Pigmentibacter sp. JX0631: one gene and its partner. The protein of the gene in region 2 interacts with the protein of the main gene of each other region in a pairwise test. Links are inferred from orthologs where the notes say so. Each region holds a gene or a part of one and is shown on either strand. Other genes may lie near its edges.

What was found. Proteins that work in one complex are often made in the same cells at the same time.
Region 1: the proteins of QEJ31_RS00415 (region 2) and rho interact in binary tests that used the Escherichia coli proteins (3 or more experiments, as listed by UniProt). The link is inferred for Pigmentibacter sp. JX0631 from one-to-one orthologs.

Annotation. Positions count from the first base shown.
Region 1 is NZ_CP123622.1:925,309-930,308, forward strand. What follows is about bases 1,410-4,281. They hold rho (transcription termination factor Rho), read right to left. Parts: upstream 3,534-4,281; coding sequence 2,286-3,533; downstream 1,410-2,285. Other genes in these bases: QEJ31_RS04010 (penicillin acylase family protein), read left to right, coding at 1,410-2,109; rocD (ornithine--oxo-acid transaminase), read right to left, coding at 4,236-4,281. In the rest of the region: more of QEJ31_RS04010, read left to right, coding at 1-1,409; more of rocD, read right to left, coding at 4,282-5,000. UniProt on the Escherichia coli protein: Facilitates transcription termination by a mechanism that involves Rho binding to the nascent RNA, activation of Rho's RNA-dependent ATPase activity, and release of the mRNA from the DNA template.
Region 2 is NZ_CP123622.1:112,999-117,875, reverse strand. What follows is about bases 2,197-4,877. They hold QEJ31_RS00415 (YhbY family RNA-binding protein), read right to left. Parts: upstream 3,869-4,877; coding sequence 3,524-3,868; downstream 2,197-3,523. Other genes in these bases: QEJ31_RS00405 (chemotaxis protein CheW), read left to right, coding at 4,402-4,877; QEJ31_RS00410 (response regulator), read left to right, coding at 4,015-4,383; folE (GTP cyclohydrolase I FolE), read right to left, coding at 2,918-3,514; QEJ31_RS00425 (peptide ABC transporter substrate-binding protein), read right to left, coding at 2,197-2,835. In the rest of the region: QEJ31_RS00435 (2Fe-2S iron-sulfur cluster-binding protein), read left to right, coding at 1-210; dapF (diaminopimelate epimerase), read left to right, coding at 249-1,202; more of QEJ31_RS00425, read right to left, coding at 1,204-2,196.

The DNA.
Region 1 (5,000 bases), 810 kb from region 2 along the record:
GAAAATAAAACTTATAATGCTGAAATATTATGGGATACATTTGGTGTTCCTCATATTTTTGCAAAAAATAATTCATCTGCTTTTTATGCTTTTGGTTATGCACAAATGCATAGTCATGGCAACCAACTGCTTAAACTTTTTGCCCAGCAGCGAGGGAAACTTACAGAATATTTTGGAGAAAATTACGAACAAAAAGATGTACTAACTCATCAGCTAGGAATCCCTGTTCTGGCTGAAAATTGGTATGCCGATCAAACACCTGAATTTAAAACCCTTTTAACAGCATTTGTAACTGGCTTAAATGATTATGCACAAAAAAACAGCTCCGAATTATTCCCAGAAGCCAAAGATATTTTACCGATTAAAGAAAAAGATATTCTAGGATTAAGTATTCAAACAATGAGTCATTTTTTACTTGCTAACACAAGTCAGTGCAGTAAAATTTTATTTGGCCAAACTGCACAAAAGCAAAAGAAACAAGGTTCAAATGCTTGGCTTATTTCTCCACAATTTACTTCAACTAAAAATACCATGCTCCTTGCTAATCCACATTTATCTTGGTTTTATGACAATAGTTTAGATTCTTCAGCTGCTGAACAGGTTTTTTATGAAGCACATATAAAAACTCCGGACATTGATAATTATGGTGTAACTTTAATGGGCTTTCCCATTTTAGCAATTGCATTTAACAAAAATCTTGCATGGACTCATACAGTTAATACAATTAAAGGCTGCGATGTTTTTCAATTAAAAAAAGATGCTTCGGACGAAAATTATGTAGTAGATAATGAAATTAAAAAGTTTGACACTAAAACTGTAACTTTAAAAATCAAATCAACTAATGGACAATTTATACAAAAAAATATTTCAATTAAAAATTCAATATATGGTCCTACTTTTCAAATAAATGACCAGTTTTATGCTGTTCAATATGCAGCTTTTCAACTATTTCCCAGAAAATATTTTTTAACCCAATGGTGGGAAATGAATTTAGCAAAAAATTTAACCGAATTTTCAAGTTCTCTAAAGCAAATGGAATTGCCCATGTTCAATGTTTTTTATGCCGATAAAAATGAAAATATTTTATTTTTTGATGCAGGTATTGTTCCTAAAAAAGAAGCATATAGCACCGATTCCGACACTATTTTTCCTGGAGATACTACTAAAACAATTTGGCAAAACTTTTATTCTTATACTGAGCGTCCAAAATTGTTAAATCCTGAAAATGGATGGATTCAAAATGCAAATAGTGATCCCTGGTTTACTGCTTTTACAGAAAACAAAAATGTTATTCAAAAAAGTAACTATGCAATTGGAATTACTGTTGGAGAGCAAACAATGTCTTTGCGCGATCAAAGATCAGCAAAACTGCTTTCGCAGAAAAAAATTGCCAGTTTAAGTGACCTTATTGATCGGAAATACAATCCAGAAGTAGAATTAGCTTCGCGTGTTCTTTCTGATTTAATTGAATTAGCTGCAAAATCAAAAGATAGTGATGTCATAAAAGCAGGAGAAATATTAACGCAATGGGATAAAACTACAAATGAAAATAGTATTGGAGCAAATTTATTTCTTAAATGGTTCGACATATATTCAAGTCGCAATGAATCTTTATTAAATGCGAAAATTTTTAAAAATATCTGGGATCCAAAATTGCCATTAACTACACCGAACGGCATAGCTTCACCTATTGAAGCCATCGCCGCATTAAAGGAAGCGACAAAACAAATTATAAATACAACTGGAAAAATAGATGTCCCATGGGGAAATTTAAATAGAATGTTAATTAAAAACACAAATTATAATTTTCCAGCCAATGGCGGCCCTGGTGATCCTTATGGAATTTTCCGTGTTTTAACTCCTTGTCCTGATACTAAATCTTCACATAACGTTACCTGTCATGGAGATAGTTACATAGCAGCTGTTGAGTTTTCGGAACCAATGAAGGCAAAGGTTTTGTTAACTTATGGAAATTCTTCGCAACCAAATTCAAAGCACCGAGGAGATCAATTACCACTTACCAGCAAGAAACAATTACGAGATGCTCTACTAACAAGAGAAGAAATTGAAATGTCTATGGAAGGCTACGATATTTTAGATCATAAATAAAAAATGTTATTATTAATATTATTTAACTCATAAATATGAATATTATTATTTTATTTAGAGCATAAAAAAAGAGAATGCTGAGTTTCAACATTCTCTTTTGTTTTTTCAACCTATAAATTAGTTCTTTATGTAAGTTATTTTTAAAATCCAAACATAAATTACTCTGGTTACTTTAATTAACCATTCATACTATTTAGGAACTCATCATTAGTTTCACAGCGTTCGAGTCTTTGTAGTAAAAACTCCATCGATTCAATAGGCGACATTGGGTGCAATACTTTGCGAAGAACCCAAAGGCGATTAAGCGTTTCTCTGCCAAGAAGCAAGTCTTCACGGCGAGTTGCACTTTTATTGATGTCAATTGCAGGGAATACACGGCGTTCAGCAAGACGGCGATCAAGCACAAGCTCCATGTTACCAGTACCTTTAAATTCTTCAAAGATAACTTCGTCCATACGGCTGCCTGTATCAATTAAAGCAGTTGCAATAATAGTAAGGCTTCCACCTTCTTCCACATTTCGCGCTGCACCAAAAAAGCGTTTTGGTTTGTGTAACGCATTGGCATCCACACCACCTGTTAGAATTTTACCGCTTGGTGGTACAACACTATTGTAAGCACGAGCGAGACGCGTAATGGAATCGAGTAAGATAACAACATCTTTTTTATGCTCAACAAGACGTTTTGCTTTTTCAATTACCATTTCTGCAACTTGCACATGGCGTTGAGCTGGTTCATCAAACGTTGAACTGACAACTTCTCCACGCACAGAACGTTCCATATCTGTTACTTCTTCCGGACGCTCATCTATAAGTAACACTATTAAAACAGCTTCAGGATGATTTTGCGCAATAGAATTTGCAATATTTTGGAGTAAAATAGTTTTCCCTGTTTTTGGAGGAGCAACAATGAGTGCACGTTGTCCTTTTCCAATTGGGGCAAATAAATCAATTAAGCGAGTGCTATAAATTTGTGGATCATTTTCAAGTTTAAAGCGAAAATCTGGGTGAATTGTTGTTAAGTTATCAAACAATATTTTTTCGCCAGTAAAATCTGGAGTTTCTCCATTAACTGATTCTACTTTTAATAAAGCAAAGTAACGCTCATTATCTTTTGGTGGACGAATTTGGCCAGAAACAGTATCACCTGTTCTGAGATTAAAACGTCTAATTTGCGACGGAGAAACATAAATATCATCAGGCCCAGGCAGGTAATTATAGTCAGGGGCTCTTAAAAAACCAAAACCATCAGGTAAAGTTTCAAGAACACCTTCAGAATAAACAACCCCATTGCGCACAGCTTGAGCTTCTAAGAGAGCAAAAACAAGATCTTGTTTTCGTAAGTTTGCAGCTCCATCAATACCCATATCTTTTGCCATATGCACAAGATCGCTAATATGTTTTTCTTTCAGTTCTTTTAAATTCATTACAGGAACTTCTGAATTAAATTCAGGTTCTTTTTCATCAGCACCACCAGTTTGCACAGGGCGTGGATTTTCAGGACGTCTACCCATGGAATTTGAACCTTGACGGTTAGGCATACCCATAGAAGGATTTGAATAAGGACGTCCAGAGTTTTGATGACCGCCTTGTTGTGATTGCGGCATTCCACTCGCAGTTCCAGAATTCATAGAGGCTTGCGGAGAACCCATTCTATTTGGCGGCGGTGCGCTCATTCCAAAAGGAGAAGATGGTCTTAAATTGGAATTACTGTTTGACATTGAGCTGTTGGAAGAATTTGAGGACATATTTGAAGGTTCTTTATTTCTTGTAAATACTCTTCTAGAAGGGGTGTAAGTCGAAATACCCTCATTATCACCTTCATTTTGCGTTGAAGATGAATTTTCATTAAATAGCGTACTTTCTTCTGGGGTACGGCGAATATATCTTCTAGTTGAAGTGGAATTATTATTCCGTTTACGAGAGGAAGGAGACTCATTATCGAAGTCATCATTGTTTTTATCATCTACCATGCTGAATGATTCCAAAGAAAAAAGTTGAAGGAATAAATAAAAGAAGGGATTTTTGGCCGGTTGTGCCATATAAAAATCGGAAGCTTGTGAAAGCAACCCCTTTTATAACAGGGGTTGAATTTCTTGTCAACAAATCGCAGCAAAAGAAAATTCTTTCTATTGCCATTCGCTTTGAGTTTTAGAAAAAACTTCTTTAATAACACTTATCGCAAAGTTTAAACTGTCCTCTTTCATTACTAACGGAGGGGCAAAACGAATAGTGACATCGTGGGTTTCCTTTGCAAGCAAACCTCTGGCCTGCAACAGTTCACTAAAAAATCGTCCATGACCTGCATTTGGGTGTATTTCAATTGCATTTAATAAGCCTTTTCCACGCACATCTTTTACTACATGCTTAGGCAAATCAGCTAAACTTTCACGAAATTTCTTTCCTAGTTCAAAAGCCCGTTCTGATAACTTTTCTTCTTGAATTATTTTTAAAGCTGTCCTTGATAAGGCACAAGCCAAAGAATTTCCACCAAATGTCGAACCGTGATCCCCTGGTTTTAATAAGTCCATAACAGAATTATAACCAACTACTGCAGATATTGGATAATAAGAGCCGCCTAAAGCTTTCCCTAAAATAAGTAAATCTGGTTGGCAATTTTCATATAAATGAGCGAAAAGTTTTCCTGTTCTACCTAATCCGGTTTGTATTTCATCAGCTATACAAAGAATATTATGCTTTTTACAGATGGCGCTTATTTTTTCTAAATATCCTACCGGTGGCACAATAATGCCTGCCTCTCCCTGAATAGGTTCAAATAAAAAACCCACCGTATTAGGAGTTATCGCTTTTTCTAGCGCCTCAGCATCTCCATAAGGAATGGAACGAAACCCACCGCAGTAAGGACCAAAATCATCTTTATATTGAGGTTCGCT
Region 2 (4,877 bases):
TGTGAAAATGAAGAAACAAGTATTTTATTTGGATGCCGTGACGGTGCTTGTGGTGCTTGCATGATAAAAGTAGTTGATAATCCTTCGAATTTAAGCAAAATGGAAGATCATGAAAAGGACTTTCTGGAAACTATGGCGGCAAGAGAAGATGAACGTTTGGCTTGCCAATGTAAAGTTTTAGGTGATGTTACTATAGAAGTGTCCGAATAAATTTTTAATATTTGTTTCTCTGCTTATTAGGATTTAATATGAGTTTTCATGAAAATATTACGTTTGAAAAATATCATGGAGCAGGAAACGATTTCATTTTTATTGCGCATGATGTTCTTTCCTCATTTAGTAATTTAGAAGATTTAAAAAACTTTGCCTTTCGCTTCTGTAACAGAAATACAGGAATTGGAGCTGATGGAATTGTTTTTTATAAATTTTTATCAAATACAAATTCTTTAAATAAAATTGAAATTCTAATTATCAATTCTGACGGCAGCATTCCAGAAACTTGTGGGAATGCATTACGTTGTCTTGGATTAAAATTAATTAAAGATGAAATCTGGAATGGAAACATATTGTTTCCCGTAAATTATATTTATCCAACATGTCTTGAAAATTTTTCTGAGGTCAAATTCCTCCAACTAACTCAACCTTTTGCCATTTTAAAATCGGCTCAATTTTCAAATTCCAACAAAGTTGCAAATGTTCAAGTGGGAATGGGAAAAGAACAAATTGTTACAGAAACAAAATTTACGAAAAATAATAGTATACAAATTGCATTAGAGGCTGATCCTATCTTTGTGCAGCTTGCGAACCCCCATTGGGTATTTTTATCTCAAGATTTCGACAAATTTAGTAACAAAGAATTTGTTCAATTTGGAGAATTCGCACAAAATTCTTTGCGCGAAAATGTAGTTAATTATTCTGTTCCAAAAGCCAATATTGGAATGCTTTGGCAAAAACCAAACAATGAGTATAGTTTAGTTGTCTATGAGCGTGGAGCTGGATTGACTCAATGTTGTGGTTCAGGCGGTGTTGCTGCAAGAATAGCTCTAGAAAAATTAGGAAAAATTGAGAAGAATACTGAGCTTGTTTCTTTAAAAATGCCAGGAGGTTTAATCCAAATTTCTTCTCAAATGTCTATCCCTCAATTTTCTGAACAAAGACTTTTAATTGGGCCAGCAGAATTTGTTTATAACGGAACAATTTAAGTTAACTTTTTTTATCATGCTCAACAATATAAAATTCTTTACTTCTGTAATTATCTTGCGGATTATGAAAATTTGCTCCTTGAACATAATTTTTTATCAATCTGCTGTTAGTGCTAGAGTAAATTGGTGAAACAGGAAACTCATCCATAGCTACTTTACTTGCTTCTTCTAGTAATTTTTTTCTTTTGTTTTGATCACTTTCTTTTTCAGCTTGGTGCATAATTGCATCAAATTTCGCATTTTTAAAGCCACCAACATTTTGTACGTTGTTACTTTCAAGTAAACCTAAAAAGTTTTGCGCGTCATTGTAATCGGCACTCCATAATTGAAGTGTTATTTCAAAATTTTTGTTTGATAAATTAGCTAAGTGAATTTTCCATTCTTCACTAAACATTTCTGTTTTTACACCTAGTTCTTTATTCCAAATAGAGGCTAATGCTGTTGCATATTTTTTATCTGTTTCGTTAGTGCTATAAGTAAATTTTATCACTGCAGGTTTGTCTTTTGAATAACCGGCTTCTTGATATAATTTTTTAGCTTTTTCCTTGACTTGTTGTTCAGAAAAATTTGCCCATGCAGGAACAAATTGGTTATAATTTGCAATTCCATATGGTGGAAAATCAAAAATTGGTCTTTCATTTTTCCCAGAAATAAATTTTGTAAAATGTTCACGATTTATAATAATAGAAAGAGCTTCTCTTAACTTTTTATTATCAAATGGAGGTTTTGTTGTATTAAAAGTTAAATAACCTACACTTAAGGATGGATAGCTGCGCATCTCTTTAGGATATTTAATTTTTAAATTTTGAAACATACCGGGCGGGACTCCATAAGTCCAGTCTAATTGGCCTGCTTCATACATTCTAAGTGAAGCTGTTTTATCTTGTACTACGAAATTATTAACCTGTTTTATAATTGTATTTTTGCTATCCCAATAATGAGAGTTTTTTTCTAATGTAGTTTTCTCACCAACGTTCCATGCAGTTAGTTTATAAGCTCCGTTACTGACCATTTTATTTGGATTGGTCCAATTGTTTTTATATTTTTCTATAATTTCTTTTTTTAGTGGAACAAAATTTGATCCAGTAAGTAAACTTAAAAAATATTTTACGGGAGTTTCTAAGGTTATCTCCAAGGTATACTGATCGATGGCTTTGACACCAAGAGTTTCTGGTTTTTGTTTACCCTCATTGATGTTTTGTGCATTTTTTATCACAGAAGCAAGATAAGCCATTTCTGCAGCCGTTTTAGGATCTACAAAACGTCTAAAACTATAAACAAAGTCATTAGCTGTAACGGGTGAACCATCTGACCATTTAGCATTTTTTCTAAGATAAAAAGTGTATTTTAATCCATCAGCACTAACTTTCCAATCAATGGCACCAGCAGGTACAATTACTCCATTCGCATCATCAATCACTAAACCTTCAAATAAATCAAAAATAATATTTGCTCCCAAATTATCCCTACAGTGTGAGGGATCTAATGAGGAAGGTTCGCTAGAATTGTCCTTGTTTAATACCTGAACGGAAGAAAGTTTTGTACCTGGAGGAACGATTGCTGAATAAGAATTGAATTGAAATCCGGAACTAAGTGATGCGAACACAAATATTTTTTTAAATTGATTGAGCATATTTTTTCCTCCAGAATTCTTTTAATAAACAAAGCTTGTTTGTTGTTAATAATGGAAGAGAAAAAAGTCAAGAATATCAATATTATTTTTGAATTAAAGACATAAATTCATTTCGGGAAGCTAGAGAATCACGAAATTGACCATGCATTGCACTTGTGATCATATGGGAGCTTTGTTTTTTTACTCCTCTAACACACATACAGCTGTGTTGTCCTTCAAATACGACAGCAACCCCTTGAGGTTTTAAATATTTATTAATAGCATTAGCTACTTGTTGAGTAAGTCTTTCTTGTACTTGTAGTCTTTGGGCGTAGACATCTACTATGCGAGCTAATTTTGAGAGGCCAACAATTCTGCCGTTACTTGGAATATAAGCAATATGAGCCACACCAGAAAAACTTAGTAAGTGATGTTCACACATTGAGTTAAATTCAATATTGCGCACTAATACCATTTCATCTGAGTCGGTTTCAAAGGTTGTTGATAATATTTCTTCAGGTTGAATAGAATAGCCTTCAGTCATTTCTAAAAGTGCTCGACAAAAACGATCAGGGGTTTCTTTTAGACCTTCTCTGTTAGGATCTTCCCCAATATACTGGAGCAAAATACGAACAGCCTCCGTAGCTTTTTCAGCACTAATGTTGTTTGCACTTACAGCTTTTTTAAAATAGGGACTCATTTTTACTCCTTAAAGTTTTTTTAGGACTATTTTGGCATCTTTCGGGTCCTTTTCCTTATACAGGATGACACTTCTTCCAATCCTTCCTATAACATGAGAGAAATTTTGAAGCACATTTTCCAATTCAGTTTGTTCGTTTTTTTTGGTTGAGGCATCGCTGTTACTTGGTAGTTGCACTTTAATTAATTCATGTTTGTCCAAAGCTAAATTTATTTCTTTCAATACATTTTCGGAAAATCCTTGGGAACCTACTTGGACTACGGGTTTAATATGATGAGCTAAACCCTTCAACTTGGCTTTCTGTTCGCTTGAAAGTTTTTCAGTAAAATTATGGACTTTTTTATCATTAGCCATAGTGATGAGCTCCTTCGAAGTAAAAAAAATACCTTGCAACAAAATTTGTTGAGATGCCATACTTTTTGCACAGTAATTTTAAGAATAAAAACTCTTAACTCAGAAAAAAAGATGACGATAACGAATCTGCAACAGGGAGGATGGTAATGGCCAAGAAAATACTCATCGTTGATGACTCTCGCACGATTCGGCAGCAGGTGGGCTTTACCTTGTCTAAGGAAGGTTTCGAAGTTGTAGAGGCTGAAGACGGTCAAGACGGAATTAATAAACTACAAGGCACACCAGATATCAGCATGATTATTTCTGATGTGAACATGCCAAATATGGGCGGACTTGAAATGATTGAGGCCATCCGGAAAATTGAGCAGTTTAAGTTTATTCCAATTATCATGCTCACTACTGAAAGTAGTGGCGATAAAGTTGAACGGGCAAAAAAAGCGGGTGCTAGTGGTTGGCTAGTTAAACCCTTTAATCCTGAACAGCTTGTAGGTGCTGTTAAAAAACTCGCACGATAACGTTGAAAGGTTGTTTGTATGTCTGATGCTGGAGCTTCTGGAAAAAGTGGTGGTGGTGCTAAATTAGATGCTTTATATAAATTAAAGCATGATACTTCTGGTGTAAGAAAAAGAATCACTCCTAAAATTGAAACATATAAATTAATTGGTTTTAAATTAAATGAAGAAGAATTCGTAATTGAAATAGAACGAGTTAAAGAGATTGTGAAAGTACCATTGGTAACAAGAGTTTCAAAAGCACCAAATTTTGTTGAAGGTGTTGCAAATTTACGCGGAGATATCTTACAAATTGTCAATTTTCACAAAATAATGGGGCTTGATAATTTACCAATTTCTGAAAGAAGCAGAATTATTGTTCTCGATGATAAAAACGTTTTAGCTGCAATTATTGTTGATTCTGTTAGTGAAGTTATTGAAGTGGAAAAAGAAGCAGTTCAAGCAACACCAGACATTGTTGCAGGGGAACGCTCAAAGTTTCTGAAAGGAATTATAAA